3 regions of the Sporosarcina sp. FSL K6-1508 genome follow, and region 2 is predicted to be linked to each of the others. Evidence: a T-box and tRNA genes for the amino acid it is inferred to sense, from the RefSeq annotation. Region 2 holds a T-box; the other regions hold tRNA genes.
What was found. The T-box of region 2 lies ahead of leuS (leucine--tRNA ligase). A T-box ahead of a tRNA ligase gene usually reads a tRNA of that ligase, here a tRNA-Leu.
Positions count from the first base shown of each region.

Region 1: it encodes a tRNA-Leu, which carries the amino acid that the T-box ahead of leuS (leucine--tRNA ligase) is inferred to sense. The anticodon was not compared.
Region 3: it encodes a tRNA-Leu, which carries the amino acid that the T-box ahead of leuS (leucine--tRNA ligase) is inferred to sense. The anticodon was not compared.

Region 1 covers NZ_JBBOXF010000001.1:1,617,763-1,621,627, forward strand. Annotated here, with positions in the region: rRNA gene MKZ11_RS07910 (23S ribosomal RNA) at 1-154, shown strand, start outside; rRNA gene rrf (5S ribosomal RNA) at 302-417, shown strand; tRNA gene MKZ11_RS07920 (tRNA-Asn) at 463-537, shown strand; tRNA gene MKZ11_RS07925 (tRNA-Ser) at 542-633, shown strand; tRNA gene MKZ11_RS07930 (tRNA-Glu) at 653-727, shown strand; tRNA gene MKZ11_RS07935 (tRNA-Val) at 787-862, shown strand; tRNA gene MKZ11_RS07940 (tRNA-Met) at 891-965, shown strand; tRNA gene MKZ11_RS07945 (tRNA-Met) at 1,053-1,127, shown strand; tRNA gene MKZ11_RS07950 (tRNA-Asp) at 1,131-1,206, shown strand; tRNA gene MKZ11_RS07955 (tRNA-Phe) at 1,279-1,354, shown strand; tRNA gene MKZ11_RS07960 (tRNA-Thr) at 1,368-1,443, shown strand; tRNA gene MKZ11_RS07965 (tRNA-Tyr) at 1,457-1,541, shown strand; tRNA gene MKZ11_RS07970 (tRNA-Trp) at 1,582-1,655, shown strand; tRNA gene MKZ11_RS07975 (tRNA-His) at 1,683-1,758, shown strand; tRNA gene MKZ11_RS07980 (tRNA-His) at 1,794-1,869, shown strand; tRNA gene MKZ11_RS07985 (tRNA-His) at 1,905-1,980, shown strand; tRNA gene MKZ11_RS07990 (tRNA-Gln) at 1,991-2,062, shown strand; tRNA gene MKZ11_RS07995 (tRNA-Gly) at 2,067-2,141, shown strand; tRNA gene MKZ11_RS08000 (tRNA-Cys) at 2,150-2,223, shown strand; tRNA gene MKZ11_RS08005 (tRNA-Leu) at 2,265-2,345, shown strand; gene MKZ11_RS08010 (SRPBCC family protein) at 2,740-3,207, shown strand; gene MKZ11_RS08015 (RNA polymerase sigma factor) at 3,417-3,865, shown strand, end outside.
Region 2 covers NZ_JBBOXF010000001.1:2,412,480-2,416,344, forward strand. Annotated here, with positions in the region: gene MKZ11_RS12075 (CoA transferase subunit A) at 1-659, shown strand, start outside; gene MKZ11_RS12080 (3-oxoacid CoA-transferase subunit B) at 678-1,337, shown strand; T-box leader at 1,380-1,598, shown strand; gene leuS (leucine--tRNA ligase) at 1,770-3,865, shown strand, end outside.
Region 3 covers NZ_JBBOXF010000001.1:1,997,291-2,001,155, reverse strand. Annotated here, with positions in the region: gene MKZ11_RS10090 (TraR/DksA C4-type zinc finger protein) at 65-805, shown strand; tRNA gene MKZ11_RS10085 (tRNA-Glu) at 903-974, opposite strand; tRNA gene MKZ11_RS10080 (tRNA-Ser) at 985-1,075, opposite strand; tRNA gene MKZ11_RS10075 (tRNA-Asn) at 1,087-1,161, opposite strand; tRNA gene MKZ11_RS10070 (tRNA-Ile) at 1,163-1,239, opposite strand; tRNA gene MKZ11_RS10065 (tRNA-Gly) at 1,241-1,314, opposite strand; tRNA gene MKZ11_RS10060 (tRNA-Phe) at 1,322-1,397, opposite strand; tRNA gene MKZ11_RS10055 (tRNA-Asp) at 1,460-1,535, opposite strand; tRNA gene MKZ11_RS10050 (tRNA-Met) at 1,539-1,613, opposite strand; tRNA gene MKZ11_RS10045 (tRNA-Ser) at 1,654-1,746, opposite strand; tRNA gene MKZ11_RS10040 (tRNA-Ile) at 1,764-1,840, opposite strand; tRNA gene MKZ11_RS10035 (tRNA-Met) at 1,848-1,921, opposite strand; tRNA gene MKZ11_RS10030 (tRNA-Ala) at 1,944-2,019, opposite strand; tRNA gene MKZ11_RS10025 (tRNA-Pro) at 2,102-2,178, opposite strand; tRNA gene MKZ11_RS10020 (tRNA-Arg) at 2,219-2,295, opposite strand; tRNA gene MKZ11_RS10015 (tRNA-Leu) at 2,318-2,403, opposite strand; tRNA gene MKZ11_RS10010 (tRNA-Gly) at 2,411-2,485, opposite strand; tRNA gene MKZ11_RS10005 (tRNA-Leu) at 2,494-2,575, opposite strand; tRNA gene MKZ11_RS10000 (tRNA-Lys) at 2,607-2,682, opposite strand; tRNA gene MKZ11_RS09995 (tRNA-Thr) at 2,689-2,764, opposite strand; tRNA gene MKZ11_RS09990 (tRNA-Val) at 2,782-2,857, opposite strand; rRNA gene rrf (5S ribosomal RNA) at 2,999-3,114, opposite strand; rRNA gene MKZ11_RS09980 (23S ribosomal RNA) at 3,268-3,865, opposite strand, start outside.

The DNA.
Region 1 (3,865 bases), 790 kb from region 2:
TGAAAGCATCTAAGCATGAAGCCCCCCTCGAGATGAGATTTCCCATTACGCAAGTAAGTAAGATCCCTCAAAGAAGATGAGGTTGATAGGTCTGGGGTGGAAGCACGGCGACGTGTGGAGCTGACGGATACTAATCGATCGAGGACTTAACCAATTTTGAAAAAGGGCTTGATTACCCTGATTCGTGTAGCACAATGTCTGTTTTATTCAGTTTTGAGCGAACAAAAGTAATTATTTTATAAAAAACGCTTGCAACATCCATCAAGACATGATATAATAAGTATTGTCTTGTGGAAAATAGTCCAGTGACGATTGCGAAGAGGTCACACCCGTTCCCATCCCGAACACGGAAGTTAAGCTCTTCAGCGCCGATGGTAGTTGGGGGTTCCCCCCTGTGAGAGTAGGACGTCGCTGGTCTGTTATTCCTAAAGAGCATGCTCTTTGTAAGTATTATGATATTATTCCGCAGTAGCTCAGTGGTAGAGCAATCGGCTGTTAACCGATCGGTCGTAGGTTCGAGTCCTACCTGCGGAGCCATTTAGGAGAGCTGTCCGAGTGGCCGAAGGAGCACGATTGGAAATCGTGTAGACGGTTAACGCTGTCTCAAGGGTTCAAATCCCTTGCTCTCCGCCAGATTTACATAAATAATAATGGCCCCTTGGTCAAGCGGTTAAGACACCGCCCTTTCACGGCGGTATCACGGGTTCGAATCCCGTAGGGGTCACCAATAAAACTTATTCCATACAAGACACATTATGTGGAATGAATAAAAATTTTTTTTACCCAGGAGGATTAGCTCAGCTGGGAGAGCACCTGCCTTACAAGCAGGGGGTCGGCGGTTCGAGCCCGTCATCCTCCACCATTATATTTATACAAACAATTAACATTGTCGCGGGGTGGAGAAGTGGTATCTCGTCGGGCTCATAACCCGAAGGTCGCAGGTTCAAATCCTGCCCCCGCAACCAAATTTTATCACAATGCATCGGGTTACACATCTGACTTATAAGTCAGAAATTCATGCGAATTATCAAATTAATACTATATATTGTTGTCGCGGGGTGGAGAAGTGGTATCTCGTCGGGCTCATAACCCGAAGGTCACAGGTTCAAATCCTGTCCCCGCAACCAAATGGTCCCGTGGTGTAGCGGTTAACATGCCTGCCTGTCACGCAGGAGATCGCCGGTTCGATCCCGGTCGGGACCGCCATTTTTATTATAATAAGGTTTAAAATAAGCAAACTGACAAAGAAATACATAGCTTAGAGTAGACCAAATATGTGGCTCAGTAGCTCAGTCGGTAGAGCAAAGGACTGAAAATCCTTGTGTCGGCGGTTCGATTCCGTCCTGAGCCACCATTTTAATATTTGTGCCGGAGTAGCTCAACTGGTAGAGCAACTGACTTGTAATCAGTAGGTTGAGGGTTCAAGTCCTTTCTCCGGCACCATCTAGACCTATATGGTGGGGTAGCGAAGTGGCTAAACGCGGCGGACTGTAAATCCGCTCCCTACGGGTTCGGCGGTTCGAATCCGCCCCCCACCACCATTTTTTTAACACGAACCATGTGTTGAAAAGACTTCCACGTAGGGGCATAGTTTAACGGTAGAATAGAGGTCTCCAAAACCTTTGATGTGGGTTCGATTCCTACTGCCCCTGCCACTTTTTTTAATTTAACCTAATATTATGGCGATTGTGGTGAAGTGGTTAACACATCGGATTGTGGTTCCGACACTCGAGGGTTCGATTCCCTTCAGTCGCCCCATTTATTTATCCAATTAAATCAAACTAGATATCGTGGCGATTGTGGTGAAGTGGTTAACACATCGGATTGTGGTTCCGACACTCGAGGGTTCGATTCCCTTCAGTCGCCCCATTTGTATATCTAATTAAATCAAACTAGATATCATGGCGGTTGTGGTGAAGTGGTTAACACATCGGATTGTGGTTCCGACACTCGAGGGTTCGATTCCCTTCAGCCGCCCCATTTATCTTATTGGGGTATAGCCAAGCGGTAAGGCAACGGACTTTGACTCCGTCACTCGTTGGTTCGAATCCAGCTACCCCAGTTTCGCGGAAGTAGTTCAGTGGTAGAATACGACCTTGCCAAGGTCGGGGTCGCGGGTTCGAATCCCGTCTTCCGCTCCATTTTCTGCGGCGGCATAGCCAAGCGGTAAGGCATGGGTCTGCAACACCCTTATCACCGGTTCGATTCCGGTTGCCGCCTCCAATTTTCTTGTTTATTGTTGGAAGTGAAATGAATATTGTTATGCCCGAGTGGTGGAATGGCAGACACGTCGCACTCAAAATGCGATGCCGCGAGGCGTGCCGGTTCAAGTCCGGCCTCGGGTATCAGATGGAAAAGACACAACTTCGGTTGTGTCTTTTTTTCATGTCTAATAAATTTATAAATGTCTGGGCCTATAGATAGCCCGTGAAAGCGGATATGCGAGATTCAGGCAGTGAGCACCAAATGTTTGGATGCTGGAGAGCAATATATATGATCGGTCGTGGGTTGCTAATGATCGGTTGGCGGAGGTATATGGTCGGTTGCGCCGCGTTATGATCGGTCCCCAGTGATATATGATCGGTTGCGTAGCGCTAATGATCGGTTGAGGATGATATATGGTCGGTCGTGCTGTAGACTTGGCGGCTGGGGTCGCGTATCCGCTTTTGTTCCGCTCAATTTCAACTTAGAACTTATTGTGCTACAGTGAAAGAAAGAATATTGAGTGGAGGGGCTGTTATGCCATTAATCGAACATCAGGAATTCATTAAAGCCTCAGTAGAACGCTGCTTTGATCTCGCGCGCGATGTGGATATTCATACTCAAACAACAAAGGGTACGAAAGAGAAAGCCGTTGGTGGGGTTACGACAGGTTTATTGCTGGCGGGGGATGTTGTTACATGGGAGGCAGTCCATTTCGGTATAAGGCAAAGACTGACGGCTAAAGTTACAATAATGAATGAACCCTATCTCTTTGAAGATATAATGGTCAAAGGTGCCTTTCACTCATTTACGCATGTACACGAGTTTATTGAAAAGGATAATGGCACGCTAATGATTGATCGCTTTCGTTATAAATCCCCTTTTGGACCGATTGGAGTTATTGCGGATAAGCTGTTTTTGCAAAGCTATATGAAGAACTTTATTGTGAGCCGTGCAAAGGCTCTGAAGCAGATTGCGGAAAGTGAGCAGCAGGTGGTTCATTAAGAAAAGATGACTTGATAAATAAATATTGATTGTATCTTCTGCTGAAATAGATTCTTTTACAAAACTCCTTTTACCAACTTAAAAGGAGTTTTTATTTTGGAATGAAATCAGGAAAATTCTTTTGGTTTCCCTTGAAGTTACATAATTTCTAATTTGCCTGTAATATTTCATGTAGTGAATCGTCTAATAACTAAAGGAGGGGAGAGCGTGTGACGAACCATACAATCGAGGAGTGGTTTCAGCTGTATGAAAGGGATATCACCAGTTTTCTAACTTACTATACGGGCTCGTTAGATGTCGAGGATCTAGTCCAAGAAACTTTTATGATAGCTATGAAGAAAATGGCTGGGTTCAACGGGCAATCTCATCCCAAAACATGGCTGATTTCTATTGCGAGAAATAAGGTTATCGATGATTATCGCAAACGGAGAGTATGGGAAAAGATCAAGCATTTAATTATCCGCGACCCCAAAGAGTCAAATGAATTGGAAGAGCAAACAATTCTAAATCAGGAAATCATCCAATTATACAAAGCGATTCATCAACTTTCTCCCCGCTATAAAGAGGTAGTTATTCTTAGAAGTATTTTAGAGCTAACGCCAAAAGAAGTTAGTGAAGTATTGAAAAGCAATGTGAATCATGTGAATGTCATGTTTCA
Region 2 (3,865 bases):
ACGCGGTTGCACAGATTGAAGATGGTGCAACGTTAATGGTTGGGGGATTTGGACTAGTAGGAATTCCGGAACAACTCATTTTGGCACTTGTTGAAAAAGGAGTGAAAGACCTAACAGTTATTTCAAATAACTGTGGCGTCGATGAGTGGGGACTTGGACTTCTGTTGAAAAATAAACAAATTAAGAAAATGATAGGCTCATATGTCGGAGAGAATAAAGAATTTGAACGCCAGGTACTTTCAGGCGAAATCGAAGTCGAGTTGACGCCGCAGGGAACACTTGCTGAAAAGATTCGGGCAGGAGGGGCCGGTATTCCAGCGTTTTTCACCCCGGCTGGTGTTGGAACGCTCGTTGCGGAAGGGAAAGAAATCCGTGTATTCGACGGTAAAGAGTATGTACTTGAAAAAGCGCTTCGTGCAGACTTTTCACTTGTCAGGGCATCAAAAGCCGATAAATTCGGTAATCTGATTTACAATAAGACCGCACAAAACTTCAATCCGATGATGGCGGCTGCAGGGAAGTTTACGATTGCAGAGGTAGAAGAACTTGTGGAAACCGGCGATTTGGACCCTGCAACTGTTCATACGCCAAGCATTTATGTGCAAGGACTTCTGCAGGCACAACAGGAAAAACGAATCGAGCGTCTGACGACTCGCTAAGGAAAGGGGAATTGTGATATGGGAGAAGTGAATGTAAGGGAACGAATCGCAAGACGGGCTGAAAAGGAAATCGAAGACGGCAACTATGTCAATCTGGGGATTGGCATGCCGACGCTTGTCGCTAACTATATATCGCCTGATAAGACAGTCGTACTGCAATCAGAAAATGGGTTGTTAGGCATTGGGCCTTATCCGACTGCTGATGAAGTCGATCCGGATCTCATTAATGCAGGAAAAGAAACGGTCACCTCTATTCCAGGTTCAGCATACTTTAACAGTGCTGAATCGTTTGCAATGATTCGTGGAGGACATGTCGACGTTGCCATACTTGGCGCCATGGAAGTGTCTGAAAAAGGGGATTTGGCTAACTGGATGATCCCTGGCAAGATGATTAAAGGAATGGGCGGTGCGATGGATCTTGTTCATGGAGCGCGAAAAATTATCGTTATTATGGACCATGTCGCAAAAGACGGCTCCTCGAAAATTAAGAAAGAATGTACTCTCCCGTTAACTGGAAAAGCGGTCGTTCATAAAATCATTACAGAGCGTGCATTGATTGACGTGACTGCCGATGGTTTGGAATTAAAGGAAGTGTTCGAAGGTTTCACCATTCAGGAAGTCATTGATTCAACAGAAGCCTCGTTAATTGTGAAGGACGTTATTGAAGGCGTAAAATGATTGTTGTTAAATTGACATGATTCGGGTAAACTAATAGCAATAGCTTTGGCATTGATGAGGAATAGTAATCTTTGCTGTCGATTTTAGAGAGCAGGCGGTTGGTGAAAGCCTGTACGACAGAGATGAACTCGCCTTGGAGCCTGCATTGGTGAATTATTTATAACTAGCCCGTGCCGTTTTTCCGCGTTAAGGAGTCAAGTTGGGCGGTTTTGCCGTCAATTTGGGTGGCACCGCGGGAATTATACGACTCTCGTCCCTTATTTTTTTAAGGGACGGGAGTTTTTTTATTTTTATTCAGCCGGTGTTCATGCACCGGCTGAATGAAAATAAAGCCTCCGGCGGATGTCACAGATTTTGAATCGAGCTTGCTCGATTCAAAATCTGGACGCAATTACGCCGAGGCGCAATTGATTTGAATAGGAGGAATTTTACATGAGTTATAATCACGGACAAATTGAGAAGAAGTGGCAACAATACTGGAAAGACAATAAAACATTCAAAATGATGGATGATCCGTCTAAACCGAAATTTTTTGCGCTTGATATGTTTCCATATCCATCAGGTGCTGGACTACACGTTGGGCATCCGCTTGGCTATATCGCGACAGATATTTTGAGCTCATTCAAACGGAAGCAAGGCTTTAATGTCCTGCATCCGATGGGCTGGGATGCATTTGGCCTTCCGGCAGAGCAATACGCGCTTGATACAGGCAATGATCCAGCAGAATTCACAGCGAAAAATATCGCAACGTTTAAACGTCAAATGAACGATCTTGGTTTTTCTTATGACTGGGAACGTGAAATTAATACGACAGATCCATCTTATTACAAGTGGACGCAATGGATTTTCATCCAACTTTACAATAAAGGCTTAGCTTACGTTGATGAAGTAGCTGTTAACTGGTGTCCAGCACTAGGTACGGTTCTTGCGAATGAAGAAGTAATCGATGGTAAGTCAGAACGAGGCGGCCACCCGGTTGAGCGCCGTCCAATGCGCCAATGGGTATTACGCATTACAAATTATGCAGACCGTCTTCTTGAGGATCTTGATGAACTTGATTGGCCGGAAAGCTTGAAAGACATGCAGCGCAACTGGATTGGCCGCTCTGAAGGGGCACAGCTGACGTTTGAAATCGACGGAACAGATCTGTCGTTTGAAGCATTCACAACACGTCCAGATACGATTTTTGGAGCGACGTATGCAGTCCTTGCACCTGAATTAAAACTCGTCGAAAAAGTAACGACTGCAGAACAGAAGGATGCAGTTGAGAAATACTTGAACGAAGTGAAAATGAAGAGTGATCTTGAGCGTACGGATCTCGCAAAAGAAAAAACGGGTGTCTTTACGGGAGCTTACGCAATCAATCCTGCAAGCGGCGAGAAGATGCCGATCTGGATTGCAGATTATGTACTTTCAACATATGGAACAGGCGCGATTATGGCGGTTCCAGCACATGACGAACGTGACTATGAGTTCGCGAAAGAATTCGACCTGCCGATTGTTGAAGTTGTGGCAGGAGGAGATGTATCCAAGGAAGCTTACGTTGGAGATGGAAAACATGTCAATTCCGGTTTCCTCGATGGATTAGGCAAAGAAGAAGCAATCGAAAAAGCGATCGCTTGGTTTGTTGAAAAGGGCAAAGGTGATAAGAAGATTACATTCCGTCTTCGTGACTGGCTGTTTTCAAGACAACGTTATTGGGGCGAACCGATTCCAATTATCCACTGGGAAGATGGCACAATGACACCAGTCGACGAAGCTGATTTACCGTTGAAATTACCAGTCACAGATGATATCAAGCCGAGTGGTACAGGTGAATCCCCACTTGCGAATATTACTGAGTGGGTGAACGTGACGCATCCTGAAACAGGGATGAAAGGTCGTCGCGAAACGAACACGATGCCACAATGGGCGGGGAGTTGCTGGTATTACTTACGTTACATTGATCCGGATAACGATGAAATGATCATCGACCCTGAACTTGCGAAACGTTGGTTGCCTGTAGATATCTATGTTGGTGGAGCAGAACACGCGGTTCTACATCTGCTTTACGCACGATTCTGGCATAAAGTGCTTTATGATATTGGCGTTGTTCATACGAAAGAGCCATTCCAAAAGTTATTCAACCAAGGAATGATTCTTGGCGAAGGTAATGAGAAGATGTCGAAATCAAAAGGAAATGTAGTTAATCCCGATGATATCGTTCATTCACACGGAGCTGACTCACTTCGCCTTTATGAAATGTTCATGGGGCCTTTGGAAGGTTCAAAAGCGTGGACGACGAATGGTCTTGACGGTGCTCGTCGTTTCCTAGATCGTATCTGGCGCCTGTTCGTCAATGAAGATGGATCACTTAGCACGAAAATTGGTGGGAAAACGGGCGGACCGCTGGAGAAAGTTTACCATCAAACAGTGAAAAAAGTGACGGAAGACTTTGAAGGAATGCGTAATAATACAGCAATTTCTCAGTTGATGGTCTTCATTAATGAAGGATATAAAGTGGATTCGATTCCAAAAGAATATGTTGA
Region 3 (3,865 bases), 420 kb from region 2:
TTATCAATTACCAAAGATTTAAATGAACAACCTGTTGCTATTACTAAAAAGGACGTGAGAAAACGTGTTGAATGAAAATCAGAAAAATACATTAAAAAAAGAATTACTTGAAATGATGAATGACTTAACAAAAACGGAAGAAGAAACGGATATTAAAGAAAGTGCTCAGGATGCTGCTGGTGAGTTATCGATGTATGACAATCATCCCGGCGACATGGGCACAGAACTGTTTGAAAGGGAGAAAGACATGGCTTTACACATACATGCTGGCTCTGAGCTAGACAAAGTGGAAAGCGCCTTACAAGCGATGGTGGATGGTTCTTACGGTAAATGTGAAGTGTGCCAAGAAGATATTCCCTTTGAACGTCTTGAGGCAGTCCCTTATACAACTCTCTGCATTAATCATGCGACAGAACAAGAAGTACCCAACGACCCGCCTGTCGAAGAAGATATTCTTATTATGGCAAACCCCAATTCATTTGCCGATAGAAGATCTGGGGCAGCCCGAGACGGAGAAGATAGCTTTCAGGAAATAGCGAAATCTGGAACATCCGAAACTCCATCCGATTTCATTGGAGATCATGATAACTATAATACTTTATATGACACAGATATTACAGACGGTGCAGCTGAAGATATCGAAGAATTCACAGGTACCGATATTAACGGTAAATCACGCGGTTTTGTCAGATCAGATGCTTCAGAAAAGTATGAAGCGGAGCTGGACGCTGAAGGAATCGAATCCCCCCTTGGTGATATTCCTTACCATGAAAAGGACAGTTATACTGATAATGAAAAGAAGTGATATTATACCATAAGCCATTTAGGCTTATGGTATAAATGGACAAATTAAAAAGTAGCATTACAAGTTCACTAGAAACTTGTAATGCTACTTTTTTGCATGACCCCTACGGGATTCGAACCCGTGATACCGCCGTGAAAGGGCGGTGTCTTAACCGCTTGACCAAGGGGCCAAAATATATATGGCGGAGAAGGAGGGATTCGAACCCTCGCACCGCTTTCGCGATCTATACCCTTAGCAGGGGCACCTCTTGAGCCGCTTGAGTACTTCCCCATATATATAAATGGCTCCGCAGGTAGGACTCGAACCTACGACCGATCGGTTAACAGCCGATTGCTCTACCACTGAGCTACTGCGGAATGGTGGGCCTAAGTGGACTCGAACCACCGACCTCACGCTTATCAGGCGTGCGCTCTAACCAGCTGAGCTATAGGCCCTTGGAGCGAGTGAAGGGAATCGAACCCTCATCATCAGCTTGGAAGGCTGAGGTTTTACCACTAAACTACACTCGCATAATAATGGTGGCTCAGGACGGAATCGAACCGCCGACACAAGGATTTTCAGTCCTTTGCTCTACCGACTGAGCTACTGAGCCATATATTCGGTTCACATTAAGCAGTTAGCTTAACTTAAACCTTACTATACTACTAATAAAAATGGCGGTCCCGACCGGGATCGAACCGGCGATCTCCTGCGTGACAGGCAGGCATGTTAACCGCTACACCACGGGACCATTTGGTTGCGGGGGCAGGATTTGAACCTGCGACCTTCGGGTTATGAGCCCGACGAGATACCACTTCTCCACCCCGCGACAACAATATATTACTTTTTCTTACACCACTTTTAAAAAATGGAGGAGGTAGAGGGATTCGAACCCCCGCGGGATTTGACTCCCCTGTCGGTTTTCAAGACCGATCCCTTCAGCCGGGCTTGGGTATACCTCCGTGATTATATAGAATAGTGGTGGACCTTGCAGGACTCGAACCTGCGACCGGACGGTTATGAGCCGTCTGCTCTAACCAACTGAGCTAAAGGTCCTTTAAGATGGCGGCAGAGGGGATCGAACCCCCGACCTCACGGGTATGAACCGTACGCTCTAGCCAGCTGAGCTACGCCGCCAGGATCTTTATTGAAATTGTGTTGGTGGAGCCTAGCGGGATCGAACCGCTGACCTCCTGCGTGCAAGGCAGGCGCTCTCCCAGCTGAGCTAAGGCCCCATTCTAACTGATTATTATTTAAGCAACAAATCTGCTTAAAATGGTGGCTTCTTTAAGCGGTGAAGCTGCTTAAAGATCTTAATGGTCGGGAAGACAGGATTCGAACCTGCGACCCCTTGGTCCCAAACCAAGTGCTCTACCAAGCTGAGCTACGTCCCGTTAAATTATGAATTATAAAGTGCAAATTGAAAAGTTATAATGGTGCGCCCGGCAGAAGTCGAATCCACAACCTCCTGATCCGTAGTCAGGTGCTCTATCCAATTGAGCTACGAGCGCATATGATTAAAAATGTTATTAATGCCGAGAACCGGAATCGAACCGGTACGGTAGTCACCTACCGCAGGATTTTAAGTCCTGTGCGTCTGCCAGTTCCGCCACCCCGGCAAAAATATGGAGCGGAAGACGGGATTCGAACCCGCGACCCCGACCTTGGCAAGGTCGTATTCTACCACTGAACTACTTCCGCATTATAAGTGCGGGTAAAGGGAGTCGAACCCCCACGCCCGAAGGCACTAGATCCTAAGTCTAGCGCGTCTGCCAGTTCCGCCATACCCGCAATATAAATCATGACTGCTAAGTCATAAAAATGGTGAGCCATGCAGGATTCGAACCTGCGACCCTCTGATTAAAAGTCAGATGCTCTACCAACTGAGCTAATGGCTCGAAAAGTGGTGCCGGAGAAAGGACTTGAACCCTCAACCTACTGATTACAAGTCAGTTGCTCTACCAGTTGAGCTACTCCGGCGAAAGAATTAAAGTAAATGGTGGAGGATGACGGGCTCGAACCGCCGACCCCCTGCTTGTAAGGCAGGTGCTCTCCCAGCTGAGCTAATCCTCCTGGGTTATATTTTATAATGAATTGATAAATTCATCAGCATTTTCATCCACACTGTTTTTTCTATGTATTAATTGCTTGTCCCACTATGTGTGAAATGCAAGCCACTTACTACAAAGACTTTTTATGTAATGAATCTCACAGGCCCGGCGGCGTCCTACTCTCACAGGGGGGAACCCCCAACTACCATCGGCGCTGAAGAGCTTAACTTCCGTGTTCGGTATGGGAACGGGTGTGACCTCTTCGCAATCGTCACCAGACCTGCATCATCTTTTCTCAAAGACAATATTCATTATATCAGTTTCTAAACTTAATTGCAAGTACTTTTTTTTATGAACGGTACTTATTCGCTCAAAACTGAATGAAATAGACATTGTGCTACACGAATCAGGGTAATCAAGCCCTTTTCAAAATTGGTTAAGTCCTCGATCGATTAGTATCCGTCAGCTCCACACGTCGCCGTGCTTCCACCCCAGACCTATCAACCTCATCTTCTTTGAGGGATCTTACTTACTTGCGTAATGGGAAATCTCATCTCGAGGGGGGCTTCATGCTTAGATGCTTTCAGCATTTATCCCGTCCATACATAGCTACCCAGCGATGCCTTTGGCAAGACAACTGGTACACCAGAGGTATGTCCATCCCGGTCCTCTCGTACTAAGGACAGCTCCTCTCAAATTTCCTGCGCCCGCGACGGATAGGGACCGAACTGTCTCACGACGTTCTGAACCCAGCTCGCGTACCGCTTTAATGGGCGAACAGCCCAACCCTTGGGACCGACTACAGCCCCAGGATGCGATGAGCCGACATCGAGGTGCCAAACCTCCCCGTCGATGTGGACTCTTGGGGGAGATAAGCCTGTTATCCCCGGGGTAGCTTTTATCCGTTGAGCGATGGCCCTTCCATGCGGAACCACCGGATCACTAAGCCCGTCTTTCGACCCTGCTCGACTTGTAGGTCTCGCAGTCAAGCTCCCTTATGCCTTTGCACTCTGCGAATGATGTCCAACCA